4 regions of the Serratia sp. GW822-FHT06E05 genome follow, and region 4 is predicted to be linked to each of the others. Evidence: predicted binding sites of a transcription regulator. Region 4 holds the regulator's gene; each other region holds the start of a gene.
The links. The regulator Fur, encoded in region 4, represses iron uptake genes when iron is present. The targets are predictions, from matches to a motif close to ATAATAATGAGAACNACTATCAA.
Positions count from the first base shown of each region.

Region 1: fepD (Fe(3+)-siderophore ABC transporter permease) is a predicted target of Fur. The motif match lies at 2,402-2,424, and genes of this name have one in related genera.
Region 2: AC1RKC_RS01060 (TonB-dependent siderophore receptor) is a predicted target of Fur. The motif match lies at 3,218-3,240, and genes of this name have one in related genera.
Region 3: feoA (ferrous iron transporter A) is a predicted target of Fur. The motif match lies at 4,463-4,485, and genes of this name have one in related genera.

Region 1 covers NZ_JBXALM010000014.1:63,084-70,991, forward strand. The annotation lists gene AC1RKC_RS23400 (ATP-binding cassette domain-containing protein) at 1-285, opposite strand, end outside; gene fepG (iron-enterobactin ABC transporter permease) at 282-1,307, opposite strand; gene fepD (Fe(3+)-siderophore ABC transporter permease) at 1,307-2,380, opposite strand; gene entS (enterobactin transporter EntS) at 2,515-3,783, shown strand; gene fepB (Fe2+-enterobactin ABC transporter substrate-binding protein) at 3,770-4,729, opposite strand; gene AC1RKC_RS23425 (isochorismate synthase) at 4,928-6,136, shown strand; gene AC1RKC_RS23430 ((2,3-dihydroxybenzoyl)adenylate synthase) at 6,145-7,773, shown strand; gene AC1RKC_RS23435 (isochorismatase) at 7,777-7,908, shown strand, end outside.
Region 2 covers NZ_JBXALM010000001.1:231,401-239,308, reverse strand. The annotation lists gene dsdA (D-serine ammonia-lyase) at 1-258, opposite strand, end outside; gene AC1RKC_RS01075 (VOC family protein) at 469-939, opposite strand; gene AC1RKC_RS01070 (DUF1428 domain-containing protein) at 954-1,307, opposite strand; gene AC1RKC_RS01065 (sensor domain-containing diguanylate cyclase) at 1,422-2,864, opposite strand; gene AC1RKC_RS01060 (TonB-dependent siderophore receptor) at 3,360-5,396, shown strand; gene AC1RKC_RS01055 (glycoside hydrolase family 13 protein) at 5,452-7,146, opposite strand; gene AC1RKC_RS01050 (ABC transporter ATP-binding protein) at 7,167-7,908, opposite strand, start outside.
Region 3 covers NZ_JBXALM010000011.1:139,118-147,025, reverse strand. The annotation lists gene ompR (osmolarity response regulator transcription factor OmpR) at 1-591, opposite strand, end outside; gene greB (transcription elongation factor GreB) at 1,008-1,481, shown strand; gene AC1RKC_RS21375 (Tex family protein) at 1,639-3,969, shown strand; gene feoA (ferrous iron transporter A) at 4,616-4,834, shown strand; gene feoB (Fe(2+) transporter permease subunit FeoB) at 4,906-7,221, shown strand; gene AC1RKC_RS21360 (FeoC-like transcriptional regulator) at 7,221-7,463, shown strand; gene AC1RKC_RS21355 (YdgH/BhsA/McbA-like domain containing protein) at 7,501-7,785, opposite strand.
Region 4 covers NZ_JBXALM010000007.1:45,953-53,860, forward strand. The annotation lists gene ybfE (LexA regulated protein) at 1-100, shown strand, start outside; gene fldA (flavodoxin FldA) at 330-869, shown strand; gene fur (ferric iron uptake transcriptional regulator) at 1,189-1,635, shown strand; gene AC1RKC_RS16450 (beta-N-acetylhexosaminidase) at 1,977-4,634, opposite strand; gene chiQ (ChiQ/YbfN family lipoprotein) at 4,649-4,975, opposite strand; gene chiP (chitoporin ChiP) at 5,089-6,492, opposite strand; gene glnS (glutamine--tRNA ligase) at 7,071-7,908, opposite strand, start outside.

The DNA of each region.
Region 1 (7,908 bases), on a different contig from region 4:
CGCGGTCGAGCTTTGTGGCAACAGCCCCAACTGGCGAGCCACCTCTTTGGTGGCATAGTCGCTAATGTGTTTGCCGTTGAGCCAGATGGCACCGGCCTGCGGCTGCATCAGGCGGCTAAGAGTGCGCAGCAAGGTCGATTTTCCGCAGGCATTCGGCCCGATAATGACCGTCAGTTCACCGTGCGGAATAGAAACGGAAAGGTCGCGCGCGACGATTTTTTTGTCATAGCCGAGCGTCAGGTTTTCGGCGCGTAACGGCGCGGGCTGTAAGAGTTCAGCATTCATTTTTTTCGTGACTCACGGATTAATAGCCAAATCAGATAAATGCCGCCCAGGCTGACGGTCAATACCCCGACCGGCAACTGATAAGGCATAAACAGGCGTTGCGCCGCGACATCGGCGAGCAGCAGCAACAGGGCACCCGTCAGGGCTGTCAGCAACAGGACGCTGCGGTTGGCGCACAGGCGTCGCGCAATCTGGGGGGCCACCAACGCAATAAAGGAGATCGGCCCGGCGACGGCGGTGGCGGCGGCAGTCAGGGTAACGCCGACCAATAACAGCAGCACGCGTGAGCGCTCCACCGGCACACCGAGTGCGCAGGCGGTGTCATCGCCCATCTCCAGCAGCCGCATGCGGCGGGCCAGCATCAACAGCAACAGGCAGCACAGCGCAATCACCGCCAGCACCGGCAAACTTTTCGCCCAGGTCACGCCGTTGAGCGAACCGGCGCTCCACAGTCCGGCGGTCATGGCGGACTCCAGCGAAGCGCTGATGATCAGCCAGGTATTGCCGGCCACCAGCAGGGCGCGAACGGCAATACCGACGATAATCAAACGGAATGACTCGACGCCGTTGCGCCATGCCAGCAGATAAATCAGCGCGGCGGTCAGCAAGCCACCGGCCAGTGCCCCGGAGGTGATGCCGAGAATGCCGCCGTTAAACAGCACTATTGCCACCAGTACGCCGCTGTAAGCGCCGGTATTAAAACCGATGACGTCCGGGCTGCCGAGCGGGTTACGCAGCAGCGATTGGAAGATGGCGCCGCTGATACCGAGCGCGGCACCTAACAACAGCGCCATTATCACGCGAGGCAAACGCCACTGGGTAACGATCACCGACAGGTTGGCCGGGCCTTCACCGCGTAAGGCATCGATCACCTGCAGAGCGCTGAGCGACAGAGCGCCGGAACCCAGGGCATAAATCGCCAGTGCCAGAGCGGCAAGCAACAGCAGCAGCGCGGTTAGCGCCGGGCGCGACAAGGCGCGCATTTTGTGGTTGGCCATCAGACGGGCTGCGGACATCGACATTAGCGCTGCCTCCTGAACATATGGCGTTGACGAACCAGCATAATCAGCAGCGGTGCGCCAATAAGCGCGGTGACGATGGAAACGCGCAGTTCACCGGCGACCAGGAAGCGGCCGATCAGATCGGCGCTCAGCAGCAGGATAGGGGTCAATACCAAGGTCCACGGCAGCATCCAGTGCAACTCGGAGCCGGCCAGTCGCCGGGCAATGTGCGGCATCATCAGCCCGACAAAGGCTATCGGACCAACGGCGGCGGTGGCGCCACCGCACAGCAATGTGATCGCCAGCAACCCCAGCAACTGGGTGCGGACGATACCGGTGCCCAGCGCGGTGGCTAACTCATTGCCCATACTCAGGCTGTTCAGCGATTTGCTCATCCACAGCGTGATTGCTGTGCCCAGCAGGATCGGCAGGGCAACGGTGCGCACCACCTGCATATTTTGAATATCCAGCGAACCGGCCTGCCAAAAACGCAGCTGATCGAAGACCAGCGGGTTCAACAGGGAAATGCCGGAGGTCATGCCTTCCAGCACCGCCGCCAGCGCAACGCCGGCCAGCGTCAGGCGAACCGGGTTCAGGCTGCTGCCACCCAATGCGCCGATCAGCGCCACCAGCAGGGCGGCAAACATTGCGCCGGCAAAGGCGAACCACAGATATTCGCCGACGTGGGCGGCACCAAAGAAAGTGATGCCCAATACCACGGCAAACCCCGCGCCGGCGTTAACGCCGAGAATGCCGGGGTCGGCCAGCGGATTGCGGGTGAGGGTTTGCATCAGCACGCCGGACAGGCCAAGGGCGATACCCGCGAGCACGCCGATCAGCGTGCGCGGCAGCCTGGCGTTGGTAATGATGGTGCAGTCGGCGCCGCTACATTGGCCGTTGAGCGCCTGGATAACCGTGTCGAAGGGGATAGATTTGGCACCGAGCGACAGGCTGAGCAGCATGACGACCAACAGGGCGCAAACGGCAATCAGCAAGCCAAGCAGCTTGCGACGAAATGAGCGGGGAGTGCCACCCGTAAGACGGTCCCTGGACAGCGGAATGGACGGTGTGCAATTGCGTGTAATCCGTAACATAACAATCCATTATTTTATTGAATATGAATGATATTTATTATCATTATTGATTGTTTTCATCTATGGTACCATGAGTCCCTTCGCTATTGCAGCACAGACGCTGCCCCTTTTCTTTAGTTGTGGTGAGAAAGCTAATGAGTAAGCCCTCTATTTTGCTTGATTTTGGCCTGCTTAAGACCAATAGCGCCTTTCGCGCTGTGTTCTGCGCGCGTTTTATTTCCATTCTGGCGCTCGGGCTGATGGCCATTGCCATCCCGGTGCAGATCCAGGCCCTGACCGGGTCGACGTTGCTGGTCGGGTTGTCCGTGACGCTGGCCGGCAGCGGCATGTTTGCCGGTTTGCTGATGGGGGGCGTACTGGCTGACCGCTACGAGCGCCGCCGTCTGATCCTCTTCGCTCGTTCCACCTGTGGTATTGGGTTTATCGGTCTTTGTTTAAACGCCGCTTTACCTGCGCCGTCATTAACGCTGATTTATCTGCTGGCGGTTTGGGACGGGTTCTTCGGGGCGGTAGGCGTGACGGCGTTGCTGGCGGCGACGCCTGCGCTGGTTGGGCGTGAAAATATCGTTCAGGCCGGTGCCATCAGCATGCTGACGGTGCGTTTTGGCTCCATTCTTTCCCCGGCGATCGGCGGGTTGGTGATTGCCAACGCCGGCGTGACCTGGAACTACGCTTTGGCGGCCTTCGGCACCTTGCTGACGTTGATCCCTTTATTGCAGCTGCCACAGTTGTTGCCACCCCCTCAGCCGCGTGAGCATCCGCTGCGCGCACTGGCCGGGGGATTTGGCTTCCTGTTTCGTAACCGGGTGATTGGCATGGTGGCGCTGATCGGCGCGTTGCTGACCATGGCCAGCGCGGTGCGAGTGCTGTACCCGGCGATGTCCGGCATGTGGCAGGTCAGTGCGGCGCAGCTGGGCTTTATGTATTCCGCCGTGCCGCTGGGCGCGGCAATTGGCGCCTTTACCAGTGGCCGGGTGGCGCACGTGGCGCGGCCGGGCTGGATGATGCTGATGACGGCGATTGGCGCGTTTGTCGCTATCGGCCTGTTCGGCCTGATGCCCTGGTACGGTCTGGCACTGTTCTTCCTGGTGGTGTTTGGCTACCTGAGCGCATTGAACTCATTACTGCAGTACGGGCTGATTCAGAACCTGACGCCGGATGCTTTCCTGGGGCGCATTAATGGCCTGTGGACGGCGCAAAACGTGGTGGGGGACGCATTGGGTGCCCTGCTGCTGGGGGCGATGGGGGCGTTTATGTTGCCGGCCATGACTTCAACCAGCTTCGGTTTTGGCGTGGCGGTACTGGGTGTGGTACTGGCGTTCGCGATGAAAGGTCTGCGTCAGGTGAGCCTTGGCGGGCAGGAAAGCGATCTCCAGCCCGCCGCGGGATCTACTGAGAAATAAACTGTTTTTCCAACAGCGTCAGCAGGTTGCTGGCGCTGTAGTAGTCCAGTCGGAAGGTGTCATTGCCCAGCGCATAAACCCGCTTATGCTGCACCGCCGGCAGGTGAGCGAGGAAAGGATTGGCCATCAGCCGCTGCGCATCGCTTTCGTTGTTGGCAAACAGCATCAGCGTCTGGCCGTTCAGCCCTTCCGCCAGGTTTTCCCCGGCGAGCTGAATGATGTCCTTACGCATACCCATGCTGCGGCTGTTGTTCAACTTGTCAGACGGAACCGCCAGGGTGAAACCCAGCTGCTTGAGCATTTGCCCCTGGGAAGATTCGGCGGTCCACAGGTTGGCTGACTTGCCGTCGGCGCTGAAGACCAGAGCGGAGGTCGGTTGTTCCGGCAGCGTCATACGCTGTTTGAGCGACTTTTCGCGGCTATCGAAATCATCAACGATTTTTTGCGCCTTGGCTTCGTGCCCGGTGGCCTGGCCCAGCTCTATCGCCAGCGCCTGCCAGCTTTTGTCGTCGTAATTGACCACCAGCACCGGGGCAATGGCGGACAGCTGATCGTACAGGCGTACGGCGGAGTCGGCGCCGGTAGCGGAGATGATGATCAGGTCAGGCGCTTCACCGGCAATGGCTTCTGCGTTGGGTTCACCAATGTATAGGCGCTTTACGCCGCGCTGCGTTGCGATAGCGCTCCATTGGTGGAAAAAACCTTGTGAGTCCGCCAGACGGCTGCCGGGCGTGGTGGCGCCGCTGGCGATCACTGGCGCATCAATCGCCAGCAGGGTGCCGGTGACGGTTACGCTGGTGGAAACGATGCGGGTAGGGGGCTGCTGCAGGGTCACTACGCCGTGAGAGGTTTCGATTTTACGCGGCCAACAGGCCTCTGTGGCATGGGCTGCACCCATGGCTAACATGCCAAACAGTGCGAAGCCGAAGAACAGGTTCTTCTTCATAAAGCATTCCTTAGAATTTAAATAGTAATACTTATCATTTATATAATTAAAACTGCTGGTTTTATAGCACGATAATGAATAGAAGAACTGTTTACATTTATTGACATAGCATATTCACGAGGGTAATTTAACGCGATTCAATACAAATGATAATCATTATTATACGGGTTATTGTTCATGATACGAAAGGGAGAACCGATGAGCGTGACAGTAAAGGGTACCGGGCAGAAGAAGCCGCACAGCAAGGAGAGCGAGTCGTCCGTAGCAGGCGTGTCGCCGACCTCCGGCTTTTTCTTTACCTCTCCTTTCCGTAGCCTGAGCACCCAGGGCTGCTTCGCTAAAATCACGCTGCCGGCCCAGGGCGGGGATCAGCTTAACGGCGAGTTCCAGCAGGCGGTACGGCATGCTTTTGCCGAAGCCAAACTGGCGGGGGTGAAAAACCCGGTTCTGTGCGGCGCGATCCCGTTCGATACTCATCAACCCTCTGCGCTTTTTATTCCCCAGCACACCCAGTGGTTTGAGCGCGATGCCTTTTTGGCTGGCGTAACCTCACCACAGGAAGCCCTGCCGGAAATTATCAGCCAAAATGAAGTGCCGGCACAACAGCCTTTCATGCAGATGGTGGCAGATGCGGTGGAAGCAACCCGTGGTGACCAACTGGATAAAGTGGTGCTGTCACGCCTGCTGGAGATTGAAACACGCGAACCGGTAGACAGTCAGGCATTGATGGCGCGTATCATCGCGCAAAACCCGCATGGCTTCCATTTCCATGTGCCGTTGGAACAGGGAGCATTGCTGGGCGCGAGCCCTGAACTGCTACTGCGTAAATCCGGCGCACAATTTTATTCCAACCCGCTGGCAGGCTCCGCCCGTCGTGACGCCGACCCGCAGCGGGATCGTGAAGTCAGCCAACAGCTGTTGGTTTCCGAGAAAGATCTCTACGAGCACCAGTTTGTTACCGAAGGTATGCGGCAGGTGCTGGCCGATCGCTGCAGTTATTTGAATATCCCCACCTCGCCTGAATTATTGAGCACCACCACGCTGTGGCACTTGTCTACGCCAATCGACGGCGAGGCCGCCAGCCGGGCGGAAAACGCGTTGTCGTTGGCCTGCTTGCTGCATCCGACACCGGCGCTGTGCGGTACGCCAACGGCGCTGGCGCATCAGGTGATCAAGCAACTGGAGCCTTTTGATCGCGGCCTGTTTGGCGGCATCGTCGGCTGGTGTGATGCCGAAGGCAACGGGGAGTGGGTAGTGACCATCCGTTGTGGCACGGTGCAGGGCAACCAGGTGCGACTCTTTGCCGGAGCCGGCATTGTGCAAGACTCTTCGCCGGAATCTGAATGGCACGAAACCGGCACCAAACTCAGTACCATTTCGCGGGCGTTTGGCCTGAACCAAGGATAGACATTTCCATGAGCATTGCTTTTACTCCCTGGCCTGAGGCATTAGCCCGTCGCTATCGCGAACGGGGATATTGGACCGACCGGCCATTGACCGACATCATCACCCGCCAGGCTAAAAATGACGCCATCGCGCTGATCGACCCGCAACGCAGCCTGAGCTATCGCCAGCTTAATCAACTCTCCGATCGACTGGCTGCGGCCTTGCTGCGTCGGGGCATACACAGCGGCGATACCGCGCTGGTGCAGTTGGGTAACGTGGTCGAGTTCTACGTGACTTTCTTTGCGCTGTTGAAAATTGGCGTGGTGCCGGTAAATGCGCTGTTTAGCCACCAACGCAATGAGCTGAACGCCTATGCGGCACAGATCAAACCGGCGTTGCTGATTGCCGATCGTCAGCATGGCCTGTTCGGTAACGACGAATTCCTGACGACGTTTCGCGCTGAACATCCTTCATTGCGCCTGGTCGCTTTGCGCAGTGAGGAACAGGGTGAGCAGTCGCTGGCGAGCTGGCTGGAAGAGGATTGCGGCGATTTCGTGGCTGCGCCAACCGCGGCCGATCAGGTAGCGTTCTTCCAACTCTCCGGTGGCAGTACCGGCACGCCGAAGCTGATCCCACGTACCCACAACGACTACTACTACAGCATTCGCCGCAGCGTGGAGATTTGTCATTTTGATGACGAAACCCGTTATCTGTGCGCACTGCCGGTAGCACACAACTATCCGATGAGCTCGCCTGGCGTGTTGGGCGTGTTTTACGGTGGTGGGCTGGTGGTGTTCGCCAGCGATCCGGATGCCGGGCAATGCTTCCGTTTGATCGACCAGCATCAGATCAACGTGACTGCGCTGGTGCCGCCGGCGGTAACGCTGTGGCTGCAGGCCATTGAGGAATGGGGCGGTTGCCAGCAGTTGGCCAGCCTGAAGCTGCTGCAGGTGGGCGGTGCCAAGCTGGGGGAAACCCTGGCCGCGCGCATTCCGGCCGAAATCGGCTGTCAGCTGCAGCAGGTGTTCGGCATGGCGGAAGGCCTGGTGAACTACACCCGGCTGGATGATGACGAGCAGCATATTTTGACTACTCAGGGCTGCCCGATGTCGCCGGATGACGAACTTTGGGTGGCCGATGACGACGGTAATCCGCTGCCTGTCGGCGAGACCGGGCGTCTGATGACCCGTGGCCCCTATACCTTCCGCGGTTATTACCAAAGCCCGGAACATAATGCCGCCGCCTTCGATAAAGACGGTTTCTACTGCTCCGGCGACTTGATTAGCCTGACTGAAGACGGCTACGTGAAGGTTGAAGGGCGGCAGAAAGACCAAATCAACCGCGGTGGTGAGAAGATTGCCGCCGAGGAGATCGAAAACCTGCTGCTGCGTCATCCGGAAGTGATCAATGCGGCGTTGGTTTCGATGCCGGACGAGTTGATGGGCGAAAAAAGCTGCGCCTACATTATCGCCACCAGCCCATTGAAACCGGTCGTTTTGCGTCGCCATTTACGCGCCGAGGGCGTGGCCGAATTCAAATTACCCGACCGCTTTATACAGGTTGAGACGCTGCCGCTCACCCCGGTTGGCAAAGTGGATAAAAAACTGTTGCGCCAACGCCTGGAGGCGCAACAACTGACTCAGGTCCAGGGAGAATAAGTCATGGCCATTCCAAAACTTAATGATTACGCGTTGCCGACTCAGGCTGAACTGCCGACCAACAAAGTGAGCTGGACGGTGGAACCGCAGCGCGCTGCACTGTTGATCCACGACATGCAGCAGTATTTTCTGAAT
Region 2 (7,908 bases), on a different contig from region 4:
CGCAGGCAGAGCGACAACCTCAGACTCGATTACCCCTTTAGTGGCTTGAGTTTCGGGGAAGGCTACGCTCAGGTAAGGCGCAAAACGCGCCAGCCGCTGTTCTGCCTCAGCTACGTCTTCAGCGCCCAGCCCGACGTGGGGCAAGCCGACCTGCAAAGTCGTCGCTTGCGGGTTGAACCAGGTCACCGGCTTAAGGTCGATCAGCTCCTGCACCAGCGGGAATTGCGTCACTAATTGCTGAATCTGTGTCTTTTCCATTGTTTTTCTCTGCGCTGCAAAAAGGTTAGCCCTAGAGTGCAGCGATTCGCCTGAGCTGACAAATGATAAAAAATCAGCCTTAGATGAGCAGCATTGATGCAATAAGGTGATTTACGTCAATTTATAAACTTTTGGTAGGTTTTGAATGACAAGTAATCATCTAAAGCGCCCCGCAGGCGTACCTTCTGCGGGGCATTTGCCAAGGCCATATTACTCACGAGCCGCCGCTTCCAGCCCGGCGATATCCAGCTTGACCATCCGTAGCATCGCTTCGGTGACCCTTTTCACCTTCAGGCTATCGGGGTCAGCCATCAGCTCCGTCAACCGTTTGGGCACAATCTGCCAGCTCAATCCCCAGCGGTCGCGCAGCCAACCGCACTGTTCAACGCTGCCACCGTCGCTCAGGGCTTCCCACAGCCGATCCACTTCCGCCTGATCCGCACACTCGACCATGATGGAAAAGCTGTGATTGAACGGATCCAGGGGCCCGGCTTCAATCGCCGCATAGCGCTGGTCGCCGAGAACAAAAGTCGCCAGTTTGACGCTGCCAGCCGGGCCGCTGGGAGTATCGGCGGGCAAGGTAGAATGCCAGGTCAGGGAGGAGCCGGGGATCAAATCTATGTAGCACCGCAGCGCCGCATCCATATCTTTTTCAAACCATAAGTGTTGGGTGATTTTCACGATATCCCCCTCCGCTACTGATCCAGGATCGGTTCGAAACCGCCGAAAATCATGCGTTTGCCGTCAAAGGGCATTTGGTCACCCAAGGCTTTCATGCGCGGATCGGCCATCATCTTCTGGTTGGCATCGTCACGCACCGCCTTGGAGGGGTACTCAATCCAGCTGAACACCACCACTTCATCGGCTTCGGCCTTCACCGCACCGCGAAAATCGGTAAGTTTGCCGTCGGGGACATCATTGCCCCAACACTCAACAACGCGTGTGGCACCGAATTCCTTAAACAGAGGAGCTGCCGCAGCCGCCAGTTTTAGATACGCCTCCTTATTGGCGGCCGGCACCGCCACTACAAAGCCATCAACATATTTCATAGGAGATTCCTCTTGTCGATTCGACAGTCGGGGTGGCGCCGGCGGAGTTGCCGGTGCCCTCTACCATTTTAGACCCCATTAGTGGGGTCAACCATTCACAGGGCGCAGGGGGCTTCAGAGGTCGGTATAAGCGCGGGAGAGTAATTCTGGCGTGGCGACCCGATTGCGGCCGCTGTTTTTAGCTTTGTAGACCGCCAGATCGGCGATTTTCAGCAGGTTGTCCAGGTTTTGGCCTGACCCACCAATGCAGGTGACCATGCCGATACTGACGGTAATTTGCAACGAGGTTCCGGCAGGCATGGTGATGGATTCGATTTCCACACGACGGCGCAGCCGCTCGGCCAGTGACAGTGCGTCCTGCTGCTGGGCTATCGGCGCAACAATGGCAAACTCTTCCCCACCCATGCGACCAAACAGATCCTGATCGCGCAGATCAGCGGTAATGGCTCGCGTGAAGGACAGCAGCGCCGCGTCACCGCCGGCGTGGCCAAAACGATCGTTGATCGACTTAAAGTAGTCGATATCCAGCATCATGATGCAGACGTGTTCCCCTTTCTGGCTGACCAGCTTGGTACCGCGCTGCATAAACGCGCTGCGGGTTAATACGTGGGTCAATGCATCGTGATTCGCCACATGTTCCAGCCTGCGCAACAATGCATTGCGGGCATAGTTCATGCTGGCAACGGCGATCGGGCCCAACGCCAACAAAGCCACGCCAAGCCGCATCGACACCGTATTCTGCAACAGCTTCATGTCGAGATTGGTCGCAATCAGCCCCATGTCGATGGCGAAATGGCACCACAATACATAGGCCAGCACCGCGATCATGGTGCTGAACAAGGAGAAGGTCATTGCCAGCCACAACAGGATCGGCATCGGGAAAATCACCGCACCGGGGCCGCCGATCAGGACGCTGCAAATGCACGCCACCAGCAGCAGGATTAACACCGCCATTTTTCTACAGATGCTGTACCACTGGCTGCGGCGGAACACCGCCTGGTTAAGGCTATGCAGGTAGCCTTTCCAGTCGGTGGGGAAAGTCAGGATAAACGGCATCAGGGTAATGTAATGGGTAAACTCCGAAGACAGCCACAGCGCCATGGCGGGCAGGAATTGGCGGTCGAAAAGCAGCACCGAAGCCCCGGCACCGACTAACCCCGTGGCGGTCGCGCTCGTCAGGCAGATGGCGAACAGAAAAATGCTGGACGAGGTGCGTTCCAGCGTTCTGACCTGCGGCGACAAACGCATAAACAGGAAAAACCCGACCGCGACACCGGTAATGTTGGCGCCATTGAGCAATGCGGCTTTCACGACCGTGCTGCCGGTGATCAGATCCGCCGCCATATAGCCCAGAATCGCCATCAGCCAACCCCAGGGGCTGGCTAGCGCCGGATAACGCACCAGCAGCGCCAGCAGCACCGCATTGGCCGGCCAAAACGAGGACAACAGCCCGGAGGGCCGGCTCACAATGCCAAACAGGCACAGGCCGAACACCAGCAGGAATACGATTAATGCGTGCTGTAATTTTGTGGCACCAGGTAACTCAGTGGTGTGCATCTTGCTTCCAGAAGCTTGCAAAAAATACGAAAAATCCTGTCTGCATGACGGCGTCCAACCCGCTGGCCAGCATGCCTGACGTCGCACGCAAAATGTGCTGTCAGACAGATATTATTGCCAGTTTTCACCGGACTGGCATCAGCTAATTGAAAATTTAAAAATATTATTATGTTTCAAGCTGTCACCTCTGCGGCAGCCTGAAGAGCAAGGGAGCGGATATCGTTATCTTGGCGATTAATCTTCAGATAAAAACACCGCCGACCAAATCCAACACGGAACAATGTGGTCAAATTCCCCCACCAGTGCGCGCTTGATAAACATTCACTACACAAATCCTACATATGCAAATTATAATAATAATGATAATCGTTTTTATTTATTAATTTGATATGGAATGGTATGCATCAGGTAGAAAACCCACGTCCGACTAAAACAAAAAAGCATCCGGCGCTTCGTACACTTCCCCTCCTCGTCACCGTTTTACCGGGGCTGGCCATGACCACCGTCTGGGCCGAAGATGACACGCTTACCGTGACCACGCGCTCACTTCCCACTGAGGGTTACAATGCCGACACGGCCTCAACGGGGAGTAAAACAGCCACTCCGCTCAGTGACGTGCCGCAGTCCGTCAGCGTCGTCACGCCTGAGATCATTAACGACTTTCAGGTTAAAAGCGTCAATGATGCGATGAAATTCGTCAGCGGCGTGACTCAAGGTAATACCCTGGGCGGCACGGAGGACGGCTTTGTCAAACGCGGCTTTGGCGTCAACTCTGACGGCTCGGTATTTGTCGACGGTGTCCGCAGCAATCAGGGGTTGAGCATGGATGCCACCACCGATCGCGTTGAGGTGTTGAAAGGCTCTGCCTCTTTGCTGTACGGAATTCTCAATCCCGGCGGCATCATTAATCTAATCAGCAAAAAACCGCAATACGACTGGAATACCCGCATCAGCGGTGCCACCAGCAGCTTTGGTGGCGGCAGTGGTACCCTCGACGTCACCGGCCCTTTGGGAAACGGTTTTGCTTTCCGTTTTATCGCCGAGCGTCAGCATCAGGATTACTGGCGCAATTTTGGCACCAATGAACATACGCTGTTAGCCCCCTCACTCAGTTGGTATGGTGATAAAGCGACCTTCAACATAGCCTACAGTGAGTATAAGTACGATATTCCTTACGATCGCGGCACTGCCTTTATCAATGGCACGCCGGTCGATGTCCCCTATAACCGCAGGCTGGACGACTATGCCAACCACGCCTGGGGCAAAAACAAACGCCTCAATACTCATTATGAGTACGCGCTGGACAGTACCTGGACCACCCGTTTTAACTATGCCTGGATGCAGCGACGCTATGACAGCAACGAAGTGCGCGCCACCGCCATCAACACTACAACCGGTGTGGTTTCACGCCGGGCGGATGCCAACCGCGGCTTCAACCATCAAACCTCTTACTATTCCTGGGACGTAAACGGGTCGCCGGTGGTATTGAGCATGCAGCATGACCTGCTGGTTGGCGTTGACTATGAAAAAAATGAAACGTACAAGGCCTACTCTTACCGCGGCAAGGTGTCGAATACCTTTAATATGTACGATCCGGTCTACGGCGAAACGCCGATAACCAACAGCAGCACTTACAATGATGCGTTAAGTAATCTGCGCAGCCGCTTATATAGCCGCTCGGTCTACGCCAAAGACAGCATTCATTTAACTGACCAGTGGATTGCCGTCCTGGGCGCACGCTACCAGTCGTACTACCAGAACAACAGCAACGGATTCCAAAACCCGCAAAACACACTGAATGACAAAGGCAACAAATTCCTGCCGCAGGCTGGCGTGGTATATAAGTTGACGCCGGGCGTTTCTCTGTACGCCAACTACAGTCAGTCCTTTACCCCCTCGACGGCGGTGGATGACAACGGTAACGTCGCGACGCCTGAAACCGGCACGACCTATGAAATGGGCGGCAAATGGCAAATCACTCCGGCGGTGGATGCCACGCTGGCGCTGTACCGTATAGATGAAGAAAACATGTCGATCTTCATCAACGGCGTGACCCGCAGCATTCCTAAGGCTCGCTCCACCGGCATTGAGCTGGAACTCAACGGTGAAGTGGCCCACGATTGGGATCTTACGGCCAATTACAGTTACGACAAAACCCAGATTGTCGAAGACAACCTCAATCCGGATAACGTCGGTAACCGGTTGGTCAACGCCCCAACCAATATGGGTAGCCTGTACCTCAGCCATCGCATCACTGTGCCGTTAGTGCCTGGTGATGTGCGCCTTGGTGGCGGCGGACGCTATGTCGGACGCCGCGCCGGCGATCCGGAAAACAGTTTTACCATGCCAGCATATACCGTGGCGGATGCGTTTATTGCCTGGGACAGCAAACTGGTGGGTAAACACACCCAGATTAAGCTGAACGTCAAAAACCTGTTCAACCGTGAATATTATGAGTCCAGTGCAGGGAACCTGCGTGTGATCGAGGGCGAACCCCGTAGCCTGAGTTTGCAGGCGACGGTAGATTTCTGATCCTGTCTCCTCGGATGCAGCCAGCTGCATCCGAGGAGAGCGAACACGGCCGGGATTAAATACAGCTGAGATTTTTTTGCCGCTGATAGACTCGAGTTTCATATGGGCGCAGCCTTTGCAGCTCACCGCTGTCCTGATAATTCCCTAATGCCAGCTGCCATTCACCCAGCGCTAATACCCGTGAATTTATCCGTTGCGCCTCGTTGCTCAAATTACAAAGCACCAACCTCCGCTGCGTACCCAGGGTGCGGCTATAAGCGTAAATATGCGGATGTTCCGCCAGTTGTAACTGATAGCGACCTTCGATCCACACTGGATCCTGCTTGCGCAGACGGATTAGCGCCCGATAGAAATTCAGTACCGAATCGGCTTCTTCGCGCTGACGCGCCACGTTGATCTGCGGATAGTTGGCATTGACCGCAAACCAGGGCGCGGCTGAGCTGAAACCGGCGTTGACGCTGTCGTCCCACTGCATTGGCGTGCGCGAGTTATCGCGTCCGCTGCGGCCCAGAAACGCCAGGATCTGCGCCTCGTCCATGCCCTGCTCGCGCAGCTTGGCAAAACGGTTTCTGGCGGCAATATCGTTAAAATCGGCCAGGCTATCGAAGCGGGTGTTGGCCATCCCCAGCTCCTGCCCCTGGTAGATAAACGGTGTTCCCTGCATCAGGAAATACATCGCGGCGATGGCAGTGGCACTTTCGCGCCAATACTGCTTATCGTCGCCCCATTTCGACACCACGCGCGGGATATCGTGGTTTTCAACATACAGAGCATTCCACCCCTTGCCCTCCAGCAGCGTCTGCCAGCGGGTAAAGATGTCTTTCAGGCCCAGCACGTTTGCTCCGGCATGCGGCGAATGCTGGTGGTTGTTTTCCCACAGCTTGACGTGCTCGAACTGGAAAATCATGTTCAAGCGGCCGTGCTGCTCGCCTACCCAGTCTTCACCCTGCTCCGCCGAAGCCCCGTTCATTTCGCCCACCGTCATGATGTCATAGCGATTAAACACCTGTTCGCACAGGTCATCGACATACTCCAGCAGGCCCTCATAGTTCAGATGCCGCTCGAAAGACGGCACGTAACGCAACCCAAGCGGATTGGGCATGTCGGTCAGCCCCGGCTGCTTTTTCATATGGCAGATGGCGTCGATGCGGAAACCGTCAATGCCCTTATCCAGCCACCAGCGCATCATGTCGTACAGCGCCGCACGCACCTGCGGGTTTTCCCAGTTCAGGTCCGGTTGACGCTCCGAGAACAGATGAAGGAAGTATTGCTCGCTGCCGGGGTCATATTTCCAGGCCGAGCCGTTGAAAATGCTCTCCCAGTTGTTGGGTTCCGCGCCATTTTTACCGTCACGCCAGATATACCAATCGCGTTTGGCGCTGGCTTGAGATGATCGGGACTCAATAAACCACGGATGTTCGTCAGACGTGTGGTTAACCACCAGATCGAGTATCAGCCGCATTCCCCGGGCGTGTACTTCGGCCAGCAGGCGGTCAAAGTCGTCCATGGTGCCAAATTCGGTCATTATGGCCTGATAATCACTGATATCGTAGCCATTGTCGTCGTTCGGCGAGCGGTACATCGGACAGATCCAAATCACGTCGATACCCAGCCACTGCAAGTAATCCAACTTGGCCGTAATGCCATTCAGGTCACCTATACCGTCACCGTTGGAGTCCATAAAGCTGCGCGGGTAGATTTGATACACCACCGCCTGCTTCCACCACTGTACTGTCTGCCCACCGCTCATGGCTGTGCTTCCTTAATAAATTAATGCGCCTGCGCCGAGGTCAAAATGCGCTGAAACGCCCGACCTTGACGGTCAAACAGATAACAACACTCTACCGGCAGCCGCACGCCGACGGTATCGCCGGCCTGGATGCTGGAGCGCTCGGGATTGCGCAGCACCCAGGGTTCACCGGCGTTGCCGTTGTCCAGATAGAGGTAGGTTTCATTCCCCATGTGTTCGACAAACATCACCTCGCCCTGAAACTCGCACTCAGCGCGTTCGCCCCCCCGAATATGCTCCGGGCGGATACCGACGTTGACGCTCTGGCCTTCCGCCTCGGGAGGCGTGGCGATCGGCAGTATCAGCGCCTTGCCGTTGTCCAGCTCGACCACGCTTTGCTGCTCACCGGCACGCCGGAGTATCGCCGGGATCAGGTTCATCTTCGGTGAACCGATAAACTGCGCGACAAATTCATTGGCCGGTTGGTCATAGAGTTCCAGCGGCGTGCCGACCTGCTCGACATGGCCTTGGTTCAGCACCACGATGCGATCCGCCAAGGTCATGGCTTCAACCTGATCGTGGGTAACATAAATGATGGTCGACCCCAGCCGCTTATGCAGCGACGTCACTTCCATACGCATTTGCACCCGCAGTGACGCATCGAGGTTGGACAGCGGTTCGTCGAATAAAAACAGCTTAGGCTCGCGCACGATGGCCCGACCAATCGCCACCCGTTGCCGCTGCCCGCCCGAAAGATCCTTCGGGCGGCGTTCCAATAGCGGC
Region 3 (7,908 bases), on a different contig from region 4:
CATGGCGCTGTATTCACGGCCGCGGGCCAGGTTCATCAGTTTGTCGCGCGAAAGCGGTTCGCGTGGATGGCTCACCAGCGCCTTCAGCACTGCGAATTCGCCGCTGGTCAACGGCATAGGCTCGTCTTCGCGGAACATTTCGCGGGTGCCGAGGTTCAGTTTGAATTTACCAAAGGCGATCACCGCCTCTTCCTGTGAAGGAGCGCCCGGCAGTTCATTGGCCTGACGGCGCAACACCGCACGGATGCGGGCCAGCAATTCACGCGGGTTGAAGGGTTTTGGGATGTAATCGTCAGCGCCGATTTCCAGGCCAACGATACGGTCGACTTCTTCACCTTTGGCGGTCACCATAATGATCGGCATAGGGTTGCTTTGGCTGCGCAGACGGCGGCAGATGGAAAGACCATCTTCGCCCGGCAACATCAGGTCAAGCACCATCAGATGGAATGATTCACGAGTCAGCAAGCGATCCATTTGCTCAGCGTTGGCTACGCTGCGAACCTGAAAACCCTGTTCGGTTAAATAACGCTCTAAAAGCGCACGCAGGCGCATGTCATCATCGACGACCAGAATCTTATGATTCTCTTGCATTGTATTACTCCCAAAGGCTTTATTGCCTGACGTGAATATTGTTAAAAAACCCTGTCATTTCGGACAGCGTTTAATGGTATATATTCTAGACGAAATTGTTACAAAGCTTATTCTTTTGCCCATTTATCAACAATTTTCATCAAAATGCCCGCGACGATTCGCCAAAATCCCGATGCGCATAGGTTAAATTTAGAAGCACTGCGTCTTTTGGCTGGCGGCATACCCGACGGCTGATTCGGCAGTGTAACTCAGCCGGGGCGATAAGAAACGCCAGCACCGGCAATTTTGCGCGTGGCCGATGATTAACGCTCATTGGATTGTGCAACAGCAGCCTACAGCCCGATGCGAGTTTATGCGACACTTTGCCAACGCAATGACGTCCTTCCCTTTGATATGTCCCTAAAGGCGGAACCACGATGAGAACGCAGCTGATAACCCGCGAAGGTTACGACAAGCTAAAGCAGGAATTAGACTTTCTCTGGCGCGAAGATCGGCCAGAGGTCACCAAAAAAGTGACCTGGGCAGCCAGCCTCGGCGACAGAAGTGAAAATGCCGATTATCAGTACAACAAAAAACGGCTGCGGGAAATCGATCGCCGCGTACGCTACCTGACCAAATGCCTCGAGCAATTAAAGATTGTCGATTACTCCCCGCAGCAGGAAGGCAAAGTGTTTTTCGGTGCCTGGGTGGTAGTGGAAAACGAGGACGGCGACACTAAACGCTTTCGCATCGTCGGCTATGACGAGATTTTTGGCCGCCGAGACTACATCTCCATCGATTCGCCCATGGCCCGCGCGCTGCTTAAAAAAGAAGTGGGTGATGCCGCCACCGTTAATACGCCAGTCGGCGATGCCCTGTGGTACGTGAATGAGATCGAGTACGTAAAATAAGATTTCAGTTTTTTCCGAGCGACCGCCCGCCGCCGCAGTACAGGCCGCTTTACGCGCTATGACTGTCGAGAGGCGGCCCGCTCCACTGGCATTTTCCCCGCGCAATCCGTATAACTGTCCCCCTGTTTACCAACCGTTCTCAACAGATACCAGACTTATGAATGACCCACTGAGCCGCATTATTGCAACAGAACTGCAGGCCCGGCCGGAGCAAGTTGACTCCGCCATCCGTCTGCTGGATGAAGGTAATACCGTGCCCTTTATTGCACGCTATCGTAAGGAAGTCACCGGGGGTCTGGACGATACCCAACTGCGCCAGCTGGAAACCCGCCTGGGTTATCTGCGTGAACTGGAAGACCGCCGTCAGACCATCCTTAAATCGATCGACGAGCAGGGCAAACTGACCGAACAGCTGGCGACGGCGATCACCGCCACGCAAAGCAAAACCGAACTCGAAGACCTCTACCTGCCTTACAAACCGAAGCGCCGCACCCGCGGCCAGATCGCGATTGAAGCCGGTCTGGAGCCTCTGGCGGACACGCTGTGGCAGGATCCTCAGCAGCAACCTGAACAGTTGGCCGAAGGTTACGTTAATGCAGACAAGGGCGTAGCGGACGTAAAAGCCGCCCTCGACGGCGCGCGTTATATCCTGATGGAGCGCTTCGCCGAAGACGCCGCATTACTGGCCAAGGTCCGTAACTACCTGTGGAAACATGCGCACCTGGTGTCCAAAGTGGTGGAAGGCAAGGAAGAAGCCGGGGCCAAGTTCCGCGACTATTTCGATCATCATGAACCCATTGCCCAGGTGCCATCGCACCGTGCGCTGGCCATGTTCCGCGGCCGTAACGAAGGCGTACTGCAGCTGGCGCTGAATGCCGATCCGCAGTTTGAAGAAGCCCCACGCGAAAGCCAGGCGGAGCAGATCATCATCAGCCACCTGGATCTGCGCCTGAATGATGCTCCGGCGGACGCCTGGCGCAAAGCGGTGGTCAACTGGACCTGGCGTATCAAGGTGCTGCTGCATCTGGAAACCGAGCTGATGAGCACGGTACGCGAACGCGCGGAAGACGAAGCGATCAACGTCTTTGCCCGTAACATGCATGACCTGCTGATGGCGGCACCGGCCGGTATGCGCGCCACCATGGGGCTGGATCCGGGCCTGCGTACCGGGGTCAAAGTGGCGGTAGTCGATGCTACCGGCAAGCTGGTCGCCACCGACACCGTGTACCCGCACACCGGTCAGGCCGCTAAAGCCGCCGCCATCGTCGCCGCCCTGTGCATCAAGCATAAAGTGGAGCTGGTCGCCATCGGCAACGGCACCGCATCGCGCGAGACCGAACGTTTTTACCTCGACCTGCAACAGCAGTTCAGCGAAGTCAAAGCACAAAAGGTGATCGTCAGCGAAGCCGGCGCTTCGGTGTACTCCGCTTCCGAACTGGCGGCGCTGGAATTCCCTAACCTCGACGTCTCGCTGCGCGGTGCGGTATCCATCGCACGTCGTCTGCAGGATCCGCTGGCCGAGCTGGTCAAAATCGATCCGAAATCCATCGGCGTCGGCCAGTATCAGCATGACGTCAGCCAAAGCCAACTGGCGAAAAAGCTCGATTCCGTGGTCGAAGACTGCGTGAACGCCGTCGGTGTGGATCTGAATACCGCCTCGGTGCCGCTGCTAACCCGCGTAGCCGGCCTGACGCGCATGATGGCGCAGAATATTGTCACCTGGCGTGACGAAAACGGCCGCTTCAGCAACCGCGAACAGCTGCTGAAAGTCAGTCGCTTGGGGCCGAAAGCCTTTGAACAGTGCGCCGGCTTCTTGCGTATCAACCACGGCGACAACCCACTGGACGCCTCGACCGTTCACCCGGAAACCTACCCGGTGGTCGAACGCATTCTGGCCGCAACTCATCAGGCTCTGCAGGATCTGATGGGCAACCCGGCGGCGGTGCGCAGCCTGAAGGCCAGCGACTTTACCGACGAGAAGTTCGGTGTGCCGACGGTGACCGACATCCTGAAGGAGCTGGAGAAGCCGGGCCGCGATCCGCGTCCGGAATTCAAAACCGCAACCTTTGCCGAAGGGGTGGAAACCCTCAACGACCTGCAGCCGGGAATGATCCTGGAAGGTTCGGTCACCAACGTCACCAACTTCGGTGCCTTTGTTGATATCGGCGTGCATCAGGATGGGTTGGTGCATATCTCCTCGCTGGCGGACAAGTTTGTCGAAGATCCGCACACCGTGGTGAAAGCCGGTGACATCGTCAAAGTGAAGGTGATGGAAGTGGACCTGCAACGTAAACGCATTGCATTGAGCATGCGTCTGGACGAGCAACCGGGTGAAGGTTCCCCACGGCGCGGTGGCAATTCAGCACCGGCCAAGGACAACACCTCGCGACCGCAGGCCAATAAGTCCAAACCGCGTGGCGCTAACACCTCGGCAGGCAACAGCGCCATGGGTGACGCACTGGCGGCGGCCTTTGGCAGAAAGTCGTAGTCAGGCGGCCAGCAGAAAACGCATGAGGCACAGGGAGGGGGTTAACCCCTCCCTTTTCCGCTAAATACCCTCATCATTTTTTGACCCGCCTCAATAAACCCGCATTTTTATTCGCTGCCGCCGACAGCCCTGATAATTCCGGTTTTAAGCCTGAAAGCCACGCTAAATAGCCATTTATTAACATCTCTATTAACATTAAATTCTCATTCCGGTATTTCTCAGCGAAACACAAATGCTTAGCGCTCGTATTCAGCCGGCAATATGTTGCCTAATAAATACCGATATTGACGTCACCGAATCAAAGCTGTCGAATCTGTCACTACTTTTTTCAAACCGGAAAAATTCACTACAAATACGTAACTGATTTAACTCACCATTCGCATTTGCACCCCACCAGGCTGGGTGATAAAAATAGCGCTGTCAGGCAATTGCATTCTCTAAATGTGATCGCCACAACCTTTGGTTACCAATACCCCTATTTTTTGTATTGAATACGATAATTATTCTCACTATTATTATTTTGCGTGTTCACTGCATTGCCTCATGGATTGAAAGCGTCGGCAGCTCGTGGTTTTTATCTCGGGACTGCCATTGGAACGTTCTTTTATCATCACCAGCCCAATAGCCTGGGCTTAGAGAAGGTTACATGCATCTTCTGCCTAAACGGTCTTATAAGATCGCCGGCTTCGCCAATGAAATCGGCCCGGCTTATCGCCAAAAACTTTTATCCCTCGGCATGCTGCCGGGCTCGTCTTTTGAAGTGGTACGCGTCGCACCATTGGGTGATCCCATAGAAATAAAAACCCGCCGCGTCAGCCTGGTGCTGCGCAGGAAAGATCTGGCCCTGATCCTGCTCGACGGCTAGTCCTGAGCCGCCTTGCTTTGGCCATGCATCTTGCCTGGCCCAACTTCCATTGACTGATATCACGCTAAATTATGAAAAAACTCACTATTGGCTTAATAGGCAACCCCAACTCCGGTAAAACTACGCTGTTCAACCAGCTGACCGGGGCACGCCAGCGGGTCGGTAACTGGGCGGGCGTGACGGTAGAACGCAAAGAAGGCCTGTTCACCACGCCGCAATCACAGGTCAAACTGGTCGATCTGCCCGGCACCTACTCCCTGACCACCATCTCGGAGCAAACCTCACTCGACGAACAAATTGCCTGCCACTACATTCTGAGCGGCGACGCCGATCTGCTGATCAACGTGGTCGATGCTTCCAATCTGGAACGTAATCTATACCTGACGCTGCAACTGCTGGAGCTGGGCATCCCCTGCATTGTCGCGCTGAATATGTTGGATATCGCCAAAAGCCAAAAAATTAATATCGATATCGCGGCACTGTCGGCGCGTCTCGGCTGTCCGGTGGTGCCGATGGTATCCACCAAAGCCGACGGCATTGGCGTGCTGAAGCAGATGATCGACAACCATCAGTTCAACGAATTAAAAGCGCTGGTGAACTACCCGCCGCTGCTGCTCAAGGAAATGACCACGCTGAGCGACGCCATGCCGCAGACCCTGCCAAGCGAACAACGTCGCTGGCTGGCGCTGCAGATGCTGGAAGGCGATATCTACAGCCACCAGCTTGCCGGCCCTGCGGCGGCCCTGCTGCCGGCGGCCAAACAGGCGCTGCAGCGGCAACAGCAGGAAGATCCTGCACTGGTGATTGCCGATGCGCGTTATCAGTCAATCGCCACCCTGTGCGATGCCGTGAGCAATTCACAACAGGCCATGCCGAACCGTCTGACCGAAGCGCTGGATAAAGTGATCCTCAACCGCTGGTTAGGGGTGCCCATCTTCCTGCTGGTGATGTATTTGATGTTCCTGCTAGCCATCAACCTCGGCGGCGCACTGCAGCCGATCTTCGATATCGGGTCGGCGGCAATCTTTATTCAGGGTATTCAATGGCTGGGCTATACCCTGCACTTCCCTGAATGGTTGACCATTTTCCTGGCGCAGGGGGTCGGTGGTGGTATCAACACCGTGCTGCCGCTGGTGCCGCAAATTGGCATGATGTACCTGTTCCTGTCGTTCCTCGAAGACTCCGGCTATATGGCGCGTGCGGCATTCGTGATGGACCGCCTGATGCAGGCGCTCGGGTTGCCCGGCAAGTCCTTCGTGCCGCTGATCGTCGGCTTCGGCTGTAACGTGCCTTCGATCATGGGCGCACGTACGCTGGATGCGCAGCGCGAACGCCTGATTACCATCATGATGGCGCCCTTCATGTCCTGCGGGGCTCGGCTGGCGATCTTCGCCGTGTTTGCCGCTGCTTTCTTTGGCCAGGACGGCGCAGGCGTGGTGTTCTCTTTGTATATGCTGGGTATTGTGGTGGCAATCCTCACCGGTCTGGTATTGAAGTACACCATCATGCGCGGTGAAGCTTCCCCCTTCGTGATGGAGCTGCCGGTTTACCACGTGCCACACCTGAAAAGCCTGCTGCTGCAAACCTGGCAGCGCCTGAAAGGCTTTGTGCTGCGTGCCGGTAAGGTGATTGTAGTTGCCAGCATCTTTATTGGCGGCCTGAACAGCTTTTCGTTCAGCGGCAAGCCGGTAGATAACATTAATGACTCGGCGCTGGCGTCGGTGTCCAAAGTATTGACGCCGCTGCTGAAACCGATGGGCGTGCACAGTGACAACTGGCAGGCTACCGTCGGCCTGGTGACCGGGGCCATGGCGAAAGAAGTGGTGGTCGGTACGCTAAATACCCTGTACACCGCCGAACATATCAACAGCACCGAATTTGATGCCGTCAACTTTAACCTGCTGGATGAACTGGGTGGCGCATTGGACACCACCTGGCAAGGGCTGAAAGACACCTTCAGCCTGAGCGTACTGTCCAACCCGATTGAGGCCAGCAAGGGCGATGGGGAAATGGACGTCGGCTCAATGGGCGTTATGAGCAGCAAATTCGGCTCAGGGGTTTCCGCCTACAGCTACCTGATCTTTGTGTTGCTGTACGTCCCTTGCGTCTCGGTGATGGGGGCCATCGCCCGCGAATCCAGCCGCGGCTGGATGACCTTCTCCATTCTCTGGGGGCTGAACGTCGCCTACTCGCTGGCCACGCTGTTTTATCAGATTGCCACCTTCAGCCAGCATCCGCAGTACAGTCTGGCGGCGATCGCCATTGTGGTGTTGTTCAATCTGCTGATTCTGTTCGGCCTGCGCCGGGCACGTAGTCGGGTCACGGTACGCCTGAGCAACGCCACCCCGGCAGCCTGCTGTCAGGGCGCCAAGGGCAACTGCCACTAATGGCCGGCCTGCTGCAGATCCGCGACGCATTGGCGCTGCACGGTAGCATACAGGCGCTTCAGCTCAGCCGTCAGTTGGCGGCTCCGCTGCCGCTGGTGCAGGCAATGCTGGAGCGTTTGGTCGCAATGGGGAAAGTGGAGCGTATCGAGCAGGATAACAGCGCCTGCCTGAGCGGCAGCTGCAAAAGCTGTCCGGAAGGCAAAGCGTGCAGCAGTACGGTGATATATCGGTTAAAACACTGAGAGGTGGGGCGCGGCACGAGGCGCGCCCCCTTCTTGATTATTGCTTGTCTTTGTACACTTCGGCGATAGCACTGAACTTGCCGTGCTCACGGCCTGCCAGGATCACGTAATATTGTCCGCCTTTTTCATCAGCCAGTTTGGACAGTTCTTCTTTTGCATCCATCGGCGATGTGGTTTGTGCGGTGGTAGTTACCGTACCGATCTTCTCATATTTACCCGGATTCTTATCCAGATCTTCCTTGGTCAGCAAGGTTGCCGCCAGGGTGCTGAAAGACACGGAACCCACAACTAACGCTGCAACAATCATTTTCAAAGATTTCATTACCATACCTCTCAAGGGATAATTTATTTGTTATGAAAGCCGTCCAGAGTAAATGCGCGATAACACTGGCTGCCGTGACATCTTCGGACCTCGTTGCTTTCCCTGACGAGACCGTTTTCCCAG
Region 4 (7,908 bases):
CGCCCTGAACAAACTGGCGGAACAGCGTAATATCAGCCGCAGCGAGCTTATTGAGCAAATGCTGCTGGCACAACTGGCGGACGAGCAGCCAGAACATTGATCATTGCAGCCGCACATGCGGCGCGGCGTTAAGGATGACGCCCGATCAACACCGCTTTATTCCACCCGGCATCGCATTAAAGTGATAAATACCCGGGGTAAATTTCTGGCATGATACGCACTTACCGGTAAGAGATAATCTCTTGCCATGGCATCATTTTAATCGGTGTTATCGTAGTCAACGCTAACATCGTGAATGCAATTTATTGAATTTAAAGGTTATACGCGATATGGCTAATGTAGGCATTTTCTTTGGCAGCGACACTGGCAATACCGAAAACATTGCCAAGATGATCCAGAAAATTCTTCAGCAGCAGTTTGGTAAAGAGGTAGCTGAAATTCATGACATCGCCAAAAGCAGCAAAGAAGATCTGGAAGCTTTCGATATCCTGCTGCTCGGTATCCCAACCTGGTACTACGGCGAAGCGCAGTGCGACTGGGACGATTTCTTCCCAACGCTGGAAGAAATTGACTTCAACGGCAAGCTGGTTGCGCTGTTCGGCTGTGGCGATCAGGAAGACTACGCAGAGTATTTCTGTGATGCGATGGGTACCATTCGCGACATCATTGAACCGCGTGGCGCCGCGATCGTAGGCCACTGGCCAACCAAGGGTTACCACTTTGAAGCGTCCAAAGGCTTGGCCAACGACAGCCATTTCATCGGCCTGGCCATTGACGAAGATCGCCAACCTGAGCTGACCAACGAACGTGTTGAAGGCTGGGTAAAACAAATCGTCGAAGAGCTGAGCCTGGCCGAAATCGTCGGGTAACGCCAAAGGTTGAACAAAAGCCCTGCAAAGTGCATAGTGTGCCGGCAGGGCCATCATTGGCAGTACAAATTACTGCAATAGAAGCTACAGATTTGTAACTTCCCACACCATCAAGGTAGACTGAGTTTTCGGTTTATCCCATTCATCAAGACGTTGCATGTATAACATGCAATTGTGCAATTATAGCTTTGTTAACAACCGGCGGTTTCCATTTAGAGCAACCGGTTCTATAATGAGACGCAATTAACTCTTTGTGCCGACCGATGCCAAAGGCGAGAACGCCTCAACTTGATTAGCATAGTAACAGGACTGAATCCGCATGACTGACAACAACACCGCATTGAAGAAGGCCGGCTTAAAAGTCACGCTTCCGCGACTCAAAATCCTGGAAGTACTGCAAAATCCGGAATGCCATCACGTCAGTGCGGAAGATCTGTACAAAAAACTGATAGATATGGGCGAAGAAATTGGCCTGGCTACGGTTTACCGCGTACTGAACCAATTTGATGATGCCGGCATTGTGACCCGTCACAACTTCGAAGGCGGCAAGTCCGTGTTCGAATTGACCCAGCAACATCACCACGATCACCTGATTTGCCTGGATTGCGGCAAAGTGATCGAATTCAGCGATGAGTCTATCGAAGTGCGTCAGCGTGATATCGCCAAACAACACGGCATCAAGCTCACCAACCACAGCCTGTACCTGTACGGCCACTGTGAGACCGGTGACTGCCGCGAAGACGACACCCTGCACGACAAAAAATAATGTCCTAACCGGCATTGAGAACCGCCTTAACGGCGGTTTTTTTGTGCCTGCGATAATAGGATAAAAAATCCCCGGACAGGCCGGGGAAAGTTCACAACGTTAAATACAACAATTGCAGCGGCACTTCTCTACAGCACTTCTCTCGCTTCCCACTTACACTCTCAGCACTCCCCCACCCGCCGACACGCGGATGAGCAACAGAGCTTGGTTCGGTATTAACAGGTACCGGCAATCCCGGAAAAAACGCACCCGATAGTCGAATTCATGTCCGATTACGCCGGACGCTGCCCTGGTCAAGTAACAACGGCCCGCCTGCGAACAGACGGGCCGTTGTTCAGGAGTTACACTTTCTCGGCGCGGCTATAACGCTTGCCGTCCGGGCTGACTGCACGGATCAGTACCTCACCGCTAACACTTGGCTTGGCCTTGGCATCGTAACGCTGCCACTGCTTGCCGCCGTCGGTGGAATATTCAATGCCCAGTCCCGGCAGCGAAATATTGGCTTCCAGCTTGCCTCCCACCACTCGGGCGCCTGGCACCGGCAACCGATAGTTCACACCACCTTTGTCCAGTTTTGCCAGCTCACGCTGACCGAGCAGGTTGGCAAAGCGCAGCCAATCGCGGTCCAGCTTCTTGGTATCGATGAAGTGGGTTTCGCCGCCTTTATACTCCCGGCCCGCCCGGTAATCCTGCTCCCACGCTGCCCGGTGCCATGCGCGCTCGGCCACCGACAGCGAACGAGGGAAGATCATGTACTCCATTTGCTCGTCGGTACGCTGGGTTTCGCTCCACATCTGCGCGGAAATACCGTAAGCCCCCGGCCAGGGCTTGTCGCTCTTGGCGGTAAAGTGATTACCATCGCGATCAACCGAGGTTTCGGCGTTTTGCGGCAGGTTGTTTGGCGCAAAGCTGAACATTTTCTGTTCATCGCTGAAACGCGTTCCCCAGTAGTAACCACGCTCGTCCGGGTTCACCTCATACGGGAAGTCCATGTAGACATAATCCGGGTTTGAAAGGATCAGTTCGTAGCCCTTGTTCGCCCAGTCATTGGCACTGTCGAACCCGCCCCAATACAGCGTATCCCAGAAGTTAACCCCGACACGCTGGGTAGCAAAGGCCTTGGCGTTTTTGGCATCTTTCAGGCCATCCTGCCAGGCTTGCATTCTGTCGATCCCATGCGCTTTCACCAATTGGCTGACTTCTACTCCGAAGTAGCTTGGCTGGTGCTCCATATCGGCGACCTTGCCATCTTTGATCATCGCCTGGCAGACCTGAGATTTTGCCCATGGCTTGTCTTCTTTGCTCTGATCGATGACGCCTTTGCCGGCTTCCGGCTTGTTCACATCGGTATAACCAGCACCTAACCGGATGTTTTTCGCCTCGTCACCGCCAAAGTGCCAGGTACTCAGCGACTGCCCGGCCTCTTTATGCATCTGGGCAATCTCGCCGATCACCTTGTCGACAAAACGTTTGGATGAATCCAGGCAAGGGTTGAGATAGCTTTGGCGGTTGAAGTACTGCACCGAGGTGGTGTTAGAGGTATCGGTTGGATCCACTAAACGGAACTCGTTGGCCTCTTGTTCTTTACCGGCGGCATGCAGTTTCTTATAGCGCGCTTCCATTGAGACCACCGCCGCACGGGCATGCGCCGGCATATCGATTTCCGGGATCACTTCAATCTGGCGCGCCTTGGCGTACTTGATAATGTCGATGTAATCCTGGCGAGAGAAGAAGCCGCCATAAACCTCCGGACCCTGACCATACTGCGGCAACAGGCAGGTGGTTTCGCTCAAGTCGTGGCAACGCTGCCCACCGACTTCGGTCAGTTCCGGCAAGCCCGGTATGGCGATGCGCCAACCTTCGTCATCACTCAGATGGAAGTGGAATTTATTGAGCTTGTACGCCGCCATTTGGTCCAGCAAGCGCAACACCGCATCCTTCTGGTGGAAGTTACGTGCGACATCCAGGAAGATGCCACGATACTGGAAGCGCGGCGCATCTTTGGCCTCCAGCATAGCGATTTTGGCGCTACCTTCGGTAGGCACTAATGACAAGATGGACTGCAGGCCATAGAACACCCCGGTCTGATCGAAACCAATGACTCGCGCTTCCTGCTTGCCGATGATCAATTCATAAGCGCCCGGTACCGCCAACTCGCCTTTGAATTTTCCCGGTTGAATATCGGTCTTGATCGGATAACCGGCTGCGTTACTGGTTATTCCCAACAGCGCGAAACGCTGGGCTACGGCGTCCGCCGCCGGTTTGGACAATGCGCTCAGCTCCAATGCAACGCCTTTGCTCAGATCAACATCCTGCGCATGCACTTTAACCTGCAACGGCGTTGGCACTATCTGACCACGTAACGACGCGGTGGGTAAGGTTTTTAGCTCGGCGTTTTTCGTAAAGCGCGAGGCCGGCGTCATCAGGATGTTATTGTCGTCTTTGGTACGCTTCCACTGGTCGCCGGTAAAGGGCGCAACGAACTGGTTCAGATCTTCGGTATCGGTATTGACCAGAATTTTAGGCTTGGCATCGCCCGAGGTGGCGTACCAACGTGGCACGAAGTCGGTTTTAAACAGTTGCCAATATTCAGTGATAATCGGGATCTCTACCGTTTTCCCCGCAGGGAAGCCGGTAAATTTGTCGGTAGGTTCCAGCTTGTACAGATCACCGGTCAGGTGAGATATCTTGAACTGGTCGTTATCCACACGCAGGGTCTGACGGGCGCTATGGAAGTAAATCGCCCAGTCCTGACCTTTGATCTCCTGATTGTCGTTGGTCAGGCCGATCAGCACCTTGTTGCAAGCCGCCCAGTCGGCACCCAGCTTGCCGCAATCCAGACCGTTTTCGGCTGCCCGGTTATCGACCATTTTCAAATTCAGTTTCAACTGGCTCAGTTGATCCACCAGCGGCTGATTGGCCATCGCGTTCCCCACGCTGCCAAATAACCCAATGGTTGCCGTCAGTGCGGCAAGCGCGCTCAATTTGAATTTATTCATTTTTATCATCGTCCTTAATTGTTGTTATCGCGGATCTCTTTCCAAATCTGGCCACATTTGGCGTCATAGGCCTGGCCGTTACCGCTATGAACTGCCTGAATGCAGTTTTGATAATCCATCACCCGCACCGTTTCTTTCTCGGCGAACTGTTGATGCTGTTTCTCTTGTTTCAGTACGTTCAGCACTGCCTGGCATGACTGCAATTTTTCCGGTGAGCCCTCCGCGGTGTTGATACAGGCGCTGTAGGCCTGTTTCAATTTGGCATCTTCCGGCGGTGCCGCAGGCTGTACACAGGCGCTCAACGTGGCTACCGCAGCCAACATCATCATGATTTTTTTCATCGTGTTATTCCCGTTAAATGACCCCGGCTCTGCCGCCGGGGAATATACCCGCCATCTTTCAAGCCGCAGCGTCGTTATCTGCACCAGCTGCAACTCGAAAGCTCTAGGTAGGTTTAGAAAATGGTGAATGGCGCGATAACCATGAATTTGACGTCTTTCTCGTCCTGGAAGATGTTGCCGTAACCCCCGCCCCAGCTTGGGATATTGGTGTGGTTGTCGTATTGGGTGTAGTGCAGTTTCAGCAGCGTGCCTTTGGCGCGGCCTTCCTGAATGGTGTACATGGCGTCCAGGCTCCAGGCGCTCTCTTTCAGACGCTGGCTCTGATCGTACATAGGGTTGGTGCTCGGTTTGGCGTCCCAGGCATAAACGTAAGAACCGCCCACCGCCATGCCCGGCAGGTTCCAGTTGCTCAGGTCATACATCACCCCGGCATAAACCGCTTTTTCGCCGTTGGCGTTAAAGTCGGAACGGTTATCCCACCACACGTCGAGACGGCCGTTAGAAGAAGCATAGGTTGGCGTCATACGCTGCAGGAAGTAGCCCTGGTTGCCTTCGGCCTTGACCATGGTCCCTTCCAGGCGCCAGTTGAACTGGCCAGTGGTGTAACCAAAGGTCAGTGCCTGCAGCCAGGCCAGGCCGTCGTAAATACTGTTCGGGTCGTTCTTGTCGTTAATGCGGTCTTCGGTGCCATAGAATTGGTAACTGGTGGTGAGCGGGTTGCCTACCAGATCGAATTTATAAGATGCCTTGGTGAAGTACTGATTCACATAGCCCTGGGCTTGGCCGAATGCCGCCTCCAGCACCAAATCGTTTTTGAAGTCGTATTTGGCACCCAGCGAGTGCAGATAGGAGACACCGGTTTTTTTATCGTTCTGGCGGAAGTCGTCCATCTCGATATGCCATGGCGCTTTATATTTATTGGTCCACATATAAGAGAAGCTCAACTCACCGGCATCGCCGTAGTCAAACTTGGCACCGGCCTCTGCACCCTGATAGGTGCCGGGCATAAAGCTCCAATGCGGCGCCAACAGAGTTTGGCCACTTGGCTGGATATAACCGCCACGTGCCCAGACGGGGCCATATTTGAATTTACCGGCGGCTTTATACAGGCTGATGCCGCCTTTGTCGCCGGAGTAGTCTTCATCGTAGGTACGGTTTTTGGAAGAGAACGCGATTTCATTCGGGTGGCCGCTGGCGCTGGATTCAGCCAGCTCGATGGCGGTAAAGGCGCCGACGTCCAGGCCGAACATGTCCCAGGCATAGCCCGAGGCAAAATCCAGGCTCAGGTTGGCCGTCGAATGCGACAAGTTGGTGGTGTATTTATTGTAATCGTCACTGGTCGGATTGAGATCTTTACGGTCACGCTCACGTTGCCAGTAATATACGCCGCCGGTCATCGTGGAATCATCGATAAATCCTGCGGCTTTCGCCTCAGGGGCCATGGCAAACCCTGTTCCCAACAGCGCACCCGCGACTGCGAGCGCCAGCGTTTTACGCTGAGCACCGTGCGTACCCATAATGAAATTCCTCTTTGACTTAACTTTAAAAGTTGCAGCCGCCCGTGTTCACCACTGCCCTGCACGACTGCCAATAAAAACCCAATCGGGTAAAAAAAATTGCTGACAGGGCTAAAACCCCACAGCACTTATTGCTACAGACAGACTATTTTTCGCGACGCGAATTATCAAATGAAATATCAGAGAGATTTGTCAAAGTATGACAAAGAGCACATATCGATGAGATTTTGTTACGCGGCTATGCAAGGAGATTGTCGAATAAAAAATTCAATAAAATCAGAATAAATAATGATATGAGGTCAATATAAGACGATTAATGGTTTCAGCCGAATCAAAAAAGTCAGCCAGAGGAAAAAATATGAGAGCGCTCTCCAGATGACATTAATTCGCATCACGAATATATAAGACAATGTTATATGAGTGATGATTTATATCAAGAAATTACAGATACAACGGCCAGATAAAAATTTAAACATTGATTGAGCGAACTACATCGCAACAGGAAAGGTAAATAACGGCGACAGACATAAAAAAAGCGCAACCGAAGTTGCGCTCTTATTGCGTTAACCACTTATCACTCAGGCACCGATTTTAGCCCAGGTGTCGCGCAAACCAACGGTGCGGTTAAACACCAGATGCTCTGCCGAGGAGTAACGATTATCGGCGCAGAAATAGCCCTCACGCTCGAACTGATAGGCTTTTTCCGGCTGTGCAGTTGCCAGGCTTGGCTCCACAAAGCCGTGCTTGATTACCAGCGACTCAGGGTTAATGGTGGCAAGGAAGTCCTCTGCCGCTGCCGGGTTTGGCACGTTGAACAGACGATCGTACACGCGAATTTCCGCCGGCAACGCGTGCTCGGCAGACACCCAGTGGATCACGCCTTTCACCTTACGGCCATCGGCAGGATCTTTGCTCAAGGTATCCGGATCGTAGCTGCAGAAGATAGTGGTGATCTCGCCTTCTGCGTCTTTCTCCACGCGTTCCGCTTTGATCACGTAGGCATTACGCAAACGCACTTCTTTCCCCAGCACCAGACGCTTGTATTGCTTGTTGGCTTCTTCGCGGAAGTCAGCACGGTCGATATAAACCTCGCGGCTGAACGGCACTTCACGGCTGCCCATTTCCGGCTTGTTCGGGTGATTAGGCATCGTCACCATTTCCACGCCGGAAGTCATATTTTCAATGACAATCTTAACCGGATCCAGCACCGCCATCGCACGCGGTGCGTTGTCGTTCAGCTCTTCACGGATGCAAGCTTCGAGCGCCACCATTTCAACGTTGTTATCCTGCTTGGTCACGCCGATACGCTGGCAGAATTCGCGGATGGATGCGGCGGTATAGCCACGACGACGCAGGCCGGAAACGGTCGGCATACGCGGGTCATCCCAACCTTCAACGATTTTCTCGGTCACCAAC